DNA from 3 places in the Colwellia sp. BRX8-4 genome. Region 2 is predicted to be linked to each of the others. Evidence: predicted binding sites of a transcription regulator. Region 2 holds the regulator's gene; each other region holds the start of a gene.

Region 1 (3,294 bases), on a different contig from region 2:
GTATTAATATAAATGGTGTATGATTTTACACAAAAATCAATTGATTATGTAGTGAAAAGAGTGCTTTTACTGAAAAAACAGCTCAGATAAGAAAAAGGCCTCTATTTCAATAAAGGCCTTGCTGTTTTTTGACGTCTAAATCACAAAATTTAACTACAAATTATACCCTGATTCATCATGTTCAATTAAATCAAGGCCCGTTATTTCTTGTTCTTTATCAACCCTTAAGCCTTTAGTCATCAAGGAAACAAGCTTAAACAACACGTAAGAGACAACCGCCGTATAGACAATAACAGTGCCAATTCCCACTAATTGAACACTGACCTGCCCTAACATCGTGGTGATACCCTCTGCATAACCATAACCACTAAAAGCGCCTAGCTCTGTAGAAGAAAACACACCCGCTAATAAAGTGCCTAAAATACCCCCGACACCATGCACGGGAAAAACATCTAAAGAATCGTCAATTTTTAACTTTTGTTTAATATAGACCGTTGAATAAAAACAAATAAAACCCGCAGAAATCCCTATAACTAGTGCGCCACCTGGGCCAACAAAACCTGATGCAGGTGTTATTGTCCCTAAACCGGCAACCATGCCCGTTACCGCGCCTAAGACACTCGCTTTACCAAATTTTTTCCATTCAATAGCAGCCCAAGTCAGTGCACCTGCTGAAGCGGATAAATGCGTGACTAACATAGCCATTGCTGCGTCACCATTGGCGGCTAAGGCACTACCACCATTGAAACCAAACCAACCTACCCAAAGCAAACCTGCCCCCGTAATAGTCATGGTTAAGTTATGTGGCAACATAGGCGTTCGAGGGAAACCATATCGAGGACCTAAAACAACAGCAGCAACCAAGGCAGCAACACCACAGGTAATATGCACCACAATACCACCGGCAAAATCATAAATGCCCATTTGGCCTAACCAACCGCCGCCCCAAACCCAATGAGTTACCGGAGCATAAACCGCTAGCAACCATAAGCCACTAAAAATTAAGACTGCAGAAAACTTCATTCTTTCTGCATAAGCGCCAATAATAAGTGCAGGAGTAATAACCGCAAACGTCATTTGAAATAAAGCAAACAAGCTTTCCGGAATATCACCAACAAGGGTTTCTTTGGTTATTCCCATCATAAGTACTTTGCTAAAATCACCTATCCACGCATTACCTTCACCAAAGGCTAAGCTATAACCGACCACAAACCAAAGTATCGAAGAAAGAGCAGCAATTGAAAAACACTGCATAAGAATAGAAAGAATATTTTTACGTCGAACTAATCCACCGTAAAATAAAGCGAGTCCGGGTAAGGTCATCATTAGGACTAGAGCCGTTGATGTGAGGATCCACGCCGTATTTGCGCCGTTCAATTCGTCATTGCTGGCAAAACTTGGCAATGCGACCGCGGACAAAAGTAAAATAACAAGTGTTAATACTTTATTCATCGTTATGCTTGAGTGTAACTGTTTAAATAGCTTCATTATCTGTTTCACCTGTTCTGATCCTAACAATATGTTCGATGTTAGTGACAAATATCTTACCGTCACCTATTTTTCCTGTTTGCGCTGTTTCAAGAATAGTGTCGATAACACGCTCAACCATTTCATCCTTAACAGCGAGCTCAAGTTTCATTTTTGGTAAAAAATCGACAACATATTCGGCACCACGATAAAGTTCGGTATGACCTTTTTGTCGGCCAAAACCATTAACTTCGCTTAACGTTAATCCTTCTAGACCTATCTCACTGAGTGCTTCACGAACATCATCGAGTTTAAAAGGTTTGATTATTGCGGTTATCAACTTCATTTGTTCACCTTTAGTGCATATTATTTAAGATTGTTTATATAAATTTATTTAAGCACCATTTGTGCCCAAAGAGACAATCAACTAAAAAACAATAAGTTAAAAAATAATAATTAATATTACACCGCTCAAATGCACCAAAATGTTGCACACAAACATAACCCAAACACCATATTGGTGCGCAGATTATGACCATTAGTCAGATTTTATGTTTAAGAAAAAGTGTAAAGGGCAAAATTGAAGGTTTAGTATTAGCAAAGGTTAGAGATGGTAAATAGCGCACAAAAAAAAAGCCCTACGGGTGTAGAGCTTTTAAGCAGAGACAATAACGACTTAATCGATTAGCTGATACTGCTCGCGTAAAATATCAATAATTTCAGCTTTAGGGTTAGCAGACAAAACAATTTTTTGACCGGTAATTTTCTCAGCGATCGCTGTGTATGTTTGTGACACATCCATTAATACGGATGCCGGTAACTCATTGTTGCGAGCTAAAGCTAAGCGCTCGTCCATGCGATTTTTATTTAATAAAATATCAGCATCAGGGAAATGTGCTAAAAGTAATTGGCGGAAACCTTCTTTCGAGTTTTCAACCACTTTACCGGCACGATATTGCTCGCCATCCCAAATACGTGAAGAATCAGGCGTACCCACTTCGTCCATATAAATTAACTTGTCGTTGCCAGCTTTATCTTTTACATAGCCAAATTCAAACTTAGTATCTACAAAGATTTGGTCAAGCTTTGCCAACGCATCAGAAATAACGTCAAAACCTTCCGTTAATAATTTTTCGTATAAAGTAATATCATCAGGCGTTTTAAAATTAAAGGCTTCAAAATTATCTTCAATATTTTTGCGAGTAATATTAACATCATCAATCGCAGGAACGCCCGGAATGCCTTCTAAAATACCTTTTGTTGAAGGTGTTTGTAGAAGTTCAGGTAGCTTTGAATCTTTCAATAATCCTTCAGCTAATTCGATACCACAAAAATCACGTTCACCTTTTACGTATGAACGCCACATAGAACCGGTAATATACTGACGACAGATAGCTTCAATCATTACAGGTTTAGCTTTTTGTACGATCCAAACAAACGGATGTGGAATATCAAGAATATGACTATCGGCTAGACCTTGATCTTTAAATAATTTAAACCAATGATTTGATATAGCATTCAGTGATGCACCTTTTCCAGGTACACCTTGCATACCACCTTCGCCTTGCCAGATACATTCAAAAGCAGAAATACGATCACTAATAACCATAATGGCTAAAGGTGTGTCGTCGGCAACATCATAGCCTTTCTCTTGAATTAGTCGCTTACTATCCGCGTCGGTTAACCAATAAACACTGCGCACTTTACCGCTGTGAACTGGTGCATCGGTACGAATAGGTAAATCATTATTTACCGCTAAAATTTGATCTGCAAGACTCATCGGTTTAAACCTTAATTATCAAGTTAATATTAATTGTAGCGAATAAT
Region 2 (3,294 bases):
TAACGAACGCACTAAAACGATTTTTCAGCCGAAAGAAAAAATTAAAGCGACAACCACAGACGCGAAAACTCAGGAAAAAATTAATTTATGAGCACTAGCACCCTAATGGCAAAAGGCCTTGCCAAAGCCTATAAAGGCAGAAAAGTGGTTAAAAATGTCAGTATGCAAGTTTCAGCAGGACAAATAGTCGGTTTACTAGGCCCAAATGGTGCCGGAAAAACAACTTCTTTTTATATGATTGTGGGTTTAGTTGAAAGTGATAGTGGCGATATTATCTTAAATGACGAAAACCTGACGTTAGCGCCTATGCATGAGCGTGCGAGAAAAGGCATCGGATATTTACCACAAGAAGCCTCTATTTTTCGAAAACTCAGTGTTTACGACAATATTATGGCTATTTTACAAACACGAAAAGAATTATCAGATGCTGAACGTGAAGAGAAATTAGAACATCTTGTTGAAGAATTCAACATAGGTCATATCAAAGATAATTTAGGCATGAGCTTATCTGGTGGTGAACGCCGCCGAGTAGAAATTGCTCGCGCATTAGCTGCTGAACCAAAATTTATTTTATTAGATGAACCTTTTGCTGGTGTTGACCCAATTTCAGTAGGTGATATTAAAAAAATTATTCTACACTTAAAAGAACGTGGCATTGGTGTGTTGATCACTGATCACAATGTACGTGAAACTCTCGATGTATGTGAACATGCGTATATTGTTAGTCATGGTGAACTTATTGCAGAAGGTACTGCAGATCAAATTCTTGCAAATCAACACGTAAGAGATGTATACCTTGGTGAACAATTCACGCTATAGTAGTCAGTAAATGAATAGTATCTTCGTATGAAAAAAACGAAAATATCCCATTAAAAATAATAGGAAGTTAATGACCTAAATGCGCCCTACTCTACAACTCCGCATAGGACAACAATTAACCATGACGCCACAATTGCAGCAAGCAATCAAATTGCTGCAACTGTCTACGTTAGAGCTTCAACAAGAAATTCAGGAAGCCTTAGAAAGTAATCCATTATTAGAAATGGATGAGTCTTCAAATAATCCCGAAGATAAAAGTACTGACAACCTTGAAGAAGCTCACACTGCCGGTACTGGTGATGTTAAAGAAGCCCCTGCTTCTGATGGTAGCGAAGACGCTACGCCTACCATTGATGAAATCACCACCACTGAAGCCATGGACAAGAACGATATCCCTGAAGAATTAAACATGGATACCACTTGGGATGATAACTACACGGCCGGTGCAGCAAGTTCAAGCTCAGGCCCAGCTTCAGAAGATTATACTTACCAAGGCGAGACTCAAGACTCCATTCAAGATCATTTGCGCTGGCAAATGGAATTAAGCCCTTTTACCGAAACAGACCGCGCTATAGCGACAGCAATTATTGATGCTGTTGATGACGCCGGTTACTTAACGGTATCTAGTGAAGACATTTTAGAAAGTGTTGCCATTGAAGGAGTAGAGCTTGATGAAATTGAGGTGGTACTAAAACGTATTAACCTCTTTGATCCTGTCGGTGTCGCTGCTCGTTCTATTTCAGAATGTTTAATCATTCAACTTAATCAATTTGACCCCGCTACACCTTGGTTAGCAGAAAGTAAGTTAGTTTTGCGTGACCATATTAATCTGCTGGGTAGCCGAGACTATCGTACATTAATGCGTAAAACTCGACTGAAAGAAGAGCAACTGCGCGAAGTGGTGCGTCTTATTCAATCACTTGATCCTAGACCCGGCGATAGTGTGATGAAGAGTGACGATCAGTATGTTATTCCTGATGTGTCTGTTGAAAAGAAAAATGGCCGTTGGGTGGTCGAATTAAACCCTGATACTGCGCCAAAACTTTCGGTGAATCAGCAATATGCTTCGATGTCACGTTCGATGAAGTCGACAGCGGACACACAATTTATTCGCTCAAATTTACAAGAAGCTAAATGGTTTATTAAAAGCTTAGAAAGCCGTAATGATACCTTATTAAAAGTGTCAAACTGTATTGTACAACGTCAAATTGGCTTTTTTGAACATGGTAATGAAGCCATGCGTCCAATGGTTTTAAATGATATTGCCGAAGCTGTCGATATGCATGAATCAACCATTTCACGAGTGACGACACAAAAGTATATGCATACGCCACGTGGAATTTTCGAACTGAAGTTTTTCTTCTCAAGCCATGTTGGCACCGAAAGCGGTGGCGAATGTTCATCAACAGCTATTCGTGCATTAATCAAAAAATTTGTTGCTGCCGAAATCCCAGCAAAACCACTTAGTGATAGTAAAATGGCTGATTTATTAGCCGATCAAGGGATAAATGTAGCTCGACGTACCATAGCAAAATATCGAGAGTCACTTTCTATTCCACCTTCTAACCAACGAAAAAGTTTACTTTAACGAAAAGATGAGGAATTAAGCTTATGCAAATTAATCTTTCTGGCCACCATGTTGACATTACCGAAGCTTTACGAGAAAACGTCACGACTAAGATGGCAAAATTAAACCGACATTTTGATCATATCAATAATGTTCATGTTGTTCTCACCGTTGAAAAATCAAATCAAATTGCTGAAGCGACTGTTCACGTTAGTGGCTCTGATTTACATGCAAAAGCTGAAAATGCTGACATGTATGCCTCTATTGATAGTCTTGTTGTTAAGCTTGACCGGCAAATATTGAAGTACAAAGGTAAAACGAATCAGCATTAATGCTGTTTATCGCCTGTTCACTCACCAAAGAATCTAAGTAGTATAATGAAGTTGCAAGATATCCTTACCCTTGATTGCACCCTGTGTGCGATTAAGGGTACAAGCAAAAAAAAACTCCTTGAAATAATTAGCGAAACTGCGGCAAAAAAATTCGATAATATTGATACTCATCAATTATTCGAAAGCTTAATGGCGCGTGAAAAAGTTGGCTCTACCGGCATAGGGAATGGCATTGCGATTCCTCATGGTCGATTAACTAATACGTCACAAGTTATTGCTGTATTGCTGACCAGTGAACAAGCCGTTGAATTTGATGCGATAGACAACCGTGCTGTCGATATTATTATTGCGTTATTTGTCCCCGAAGAAAACTGCCAACAACATTTAGATACCTTACAAAGTATCGCGCAAATATTTAGTACTAAACAATTCGCAAAGCAAGTAAGAAAATGCCAAAATTCGCAAGAGCTTTTTACTTTAATAAAGCATGCTAAACGTTAATAAAATCTAATAATAATCCAGGAAAACTCAAATGAAACTCTTGATAGTCAGTGGTCGCTCAGGGTCAGGTAAAAG
Region 3 (3,294 bases), 150 kb from region 2:
CTGTCAGAAAAAACTAAGATACCATCATCACTTCTCCAAACATAAATTTTGGTTGCCGTCGCAAAGGTATTACAACTAAGTAATGTGATAATTAAAGTTAATAACAATAAAGAATAACGCAAAAATTTAGCTCAACTTAAGATACTTACCTTAAACTTATATAATTAATCGTCTATTTGCCACAAAAAAGCTCACCGAAGTGAGCTTTTTTTTCATTTAATCATATAGTCGAGATTATACGCTGTAATATAATTCAAACTCTAATGGATGAGTTGTCATGTTTACGCGTTGTGATTCAGCACGTTTAATAGCAATGTATGCATCAATCATATCTTTATCCATAACACCACCAGCGATTAAGAACTCATAATCAGCTTCTAAGCTTTGTAAAGCATCTTCAAGTGATGTTGCTACTTGTGGAATAGCTGCAGCTTCTTCTGCTGGTAAATCGTATAAATCTTTATCCATCGCATCACCAGGATGAATTTTGTTTTTAATACCATCAAGACCAGCCATTAATAAAGCAGTAAAAGCTAAATATGGGTTTGCTGCTGGATCAGGGAAGCGAGCTTCAATACGCATTGCTTTTGGTGATGGAACAATCGGTATACGAATTGATGCAGAGCGGTTACGTGCAGAATATGCAAGCATTACCGGCGCTTCAAAATGTGGAACTAAACGTTTGTAAGAGTTAGTAGCTGGGTTAGTAAAAGCATTCAATGCTTTAGCATGCTTAATAATACCGCCAATATAATAAAGCGCCATTTCAGATAAGCCGCCGTATTTATCACCAGCGAATAAGTTAACACCGTCTTTAGCAAGTGATTGATGAACATGCATACCAGAGCCGTTGTCGCCAACTAATGGCTTAGGCATGAAAGTCGCTGTTTTACCGTAAGCGTGAGCAACGTTATGAACAACATACTTGTATATTTGAACTTCATCAGCTTTTTTAACTAAGGTATTGAAGCGACATGCAATTTCGTTTTGACCAGCCGTTGCTACTTCATGGTGATGCGCTTCAACAACTAAGCCCATTTCTTCCATAACTAAACACATGGCTGAACGAATATCTTGTGATGAATCTACAGGAGATGTTGGGAAGTAACCGCCTTTAACGCCTGGACGGTGACCCATATTGCCTTCTTCGTATTCAGTACCTGAATTCCAAGCGGCTTCTTTATCATCAATTTTATAGAAAGAACCACTCATATCAGTACTAAAGCGTACATCATCAAATAAGAAGAATTCTGGCTCAGGACCAATTAATACAGTATCAGCGATACCTGTGCTACGTAAGTACTCTTCAGCGCGTTTAGCAACTGAACGAGGATCACGGCTGTAACCTTGCATTGTACTTGGTTCTAAAATATCACAACGAATATTTAATGTTACTGCATCTGTAAAAGGATCTAATACCGCTGAATCAGCATCAGGCATCATTACCATGTCAGATTCATTAATACCTTTCCAACCTTCAATAGAAGAACCATCGAACATTTTACCGTCTTCAAAAAAGTCTTCATTTACTTGGTGATAAGGAATTGAAACGTGTTGCTCTTTACCTTTTGAATCAGTAAAACGTAGGTCTACAAATTTAACATCGTTGTCTTTGATTAAATCTAATACGGCTTGTGACATGTAAAGTCTCCAGTGTCATTAAAATAAAATACGTTTGCATTTCGCATGATGGGCATAAAGCGAAATTCATGCCAATAGATAAAGCCTTTATATATAAGGTGTTAACTTATTTACTAAAGCCTACTTGCACCACTACTGTGCGTGAGCTGCGCTAAATTGGTGCGCCTGCTGATTGTTGGTGCTTAAGAGTATAACAGGGCATTACGATTCGTGTATGGAGAATTTAATATGAGCTGAAATATTTGTTGCTGTCTTTGTTGACTTCGTTGCTGTATAATTCGCGCCCAATTATAGCCCTATATTCTTTTGATGAAAAAGTCTTGCAAGAAGTGAGTAAAACCCGTGTTAGATAAATTACGTAATGTTGCCATCATAGCCCACGTTGATCATGGTAAAACAACTTTGGTTGATAAATTATTAGAACAATCAGGTACCCTTGATGCCCGCGGCGGTCTTGAAGAGCGTACGATGGATTCGAATGATATCGAAAAAGAACGTGGTATCACAATCTTAGCTAAAAATACGGCTATTAACTGGAACGGTTACCGTGTAAACATCGTAGATACTCCTGGCCATGCTGATTTCGGTGGTGAAGTTGAGCGTGTTATGTCAATGGTAGATTCGGTTTTACTTATTGTTGATGCACAAGAAGGCCCTATGCCACAAACGCGTTTCGTAACGAAAAAAGCGTTTGCTCAAGGTTTAAAGCCAATCCTTGTTATTAATAAAGTTGATAAGCCTGGTTCTCGTCCTGATTGGGTTATGGACCAAGTTTTTGAATTGTTTGACAACCTTGGCGCTACAGATGAACAGCTTGATTTTAAAGTTGTTTACGCTTCAGCAATCAATGGTTGGGCTTCGCTTGAAGAAGGCGTAACCGGCACAGACATGACTCCTTTATTTGATACTATTCTTAAAGAAGTGCCTGCACCAACAGCGGATCCCGATGGTCCATTCCAAATGCAAATATCTCAACTTGATTACAGCTCTTACTTAGGTGTAATTGGCGTTGGCCGTATTACTCGTGGTTCTGTTAAACCAAACCAACAAGTAACGATTAAATTAGCAACTGGCAAGATCCATAACGCTAAAGTTGGTAAAGTATTTGGTTACTTAGGTCTAGAAAGACTTGATATCGAAGAAGGTTTTGCTGGCGATATTATTGCTATTACTGGTTTAGGCGAGTTAAAAATATCAGATACGGTTTGTTGTCCTACAGAAGTTGAAGGCTTACCAGCATTATCTGTTGATGAACCTACTATCAATATGACTTTCCAAGTAAACACTTCACCATTTTGTGGTAAAGAAGGTAAGTATGTTACTTCACGTAACATCAAAGACCGTTTAGACAAAGAATTAATTCACAACGTTGCTTTACGTGTTGAGCAACTTCCTGATGCTGATAAATTTAAAGTATCAGGTCGTGGTGAGCTTCACTTAGGCATTTTAATCGAAAACATGCGTCGCGAAGGTTTTGAGTTAGCGGTATCACGTCCTGAAGTTATTATTCGTGAAATTGATGGTCAAATACAAGAACCTTATGAAAACGTGACCATTGATGTTGAAGAGCAGCATCAAGGACCTATCATGGAAAGAATGGGTGTTCGTAAAGCTGAATTAACAGATATGGCACCTGATGGAACGGGTCGTATT

Evidence for each region. The regulator sigma-54, encoded in region 2, starts transcription at its own class of promoters, with help from an activator protein. The targets are predictions, from matches to a motif close to GTTGGCACGNNNNTNGNNT.
Region 1: the regulator sigma-54 is predicted to act here: its motif matches at 1,864-1,882, upstream of H4J56_RS12985 (P-II family nitrogen regulator).
Region 3: the regulator sigma-54 is predicted to act here: its motif matches at 1,699-1,717, upstream of glnA (glutamate--ammonia ligase).

Annotation. Positions count from the first base shown of each region.
Region 1 is NZ_JACGVS010000014.1:107,274-110,567, forward strand. Features, by position in the region: gene H4J56_RS12980 (ammonium transporter) at 154-1,488, opposite strand; gene H4J56_RS12985 (P-II family nitrogen regulator) at 1,475-1,813, opposite strand; gene H4J56_RS12990 (phosphoribosylaminoimidazolesuccinocarboxamide synthase) at 2,144-3,247, opposite strand.
Region 2 is NZ_JACGVS010000005.1:42,438-45,731, forward strand. Features, by position in the region: gene lptA (lipopolysaccharide transport periplasmic protein LptA) at 1-91, shown strand, start outside; gene lptB (LPS export ABC transporter ATP-binding protein) at 88-819, shown strand; gene H4J56_RS06065 (RNA polymerase factor sigma-54) at 899-2,407, shown strand; gene hpf (ribosome hibernation promoting factor) at 2,431-2,718, shown strand; gene ptsN (PTS IIA-like nitrogen regulatory protein PtsN) at 2,764-3,219, shown strand; gene rapZ (RNase adapter RapZ) at 3,251-3,294, shown strand, end outside.
Region 3 is NZ_JACGVS010000005.1:190,433-193,726, reverse strand. Features, by position in the region: gene H4J56_RS06770 (DUF4124 domain-containing protein) at 1-122, opposite strand, end outside; gene glnA (glutamate--ammonia ligase) at 235-1,641, opposite strand; gene typA (translational GTPase TypA) at 1,984-3,294, shown strand, end outside.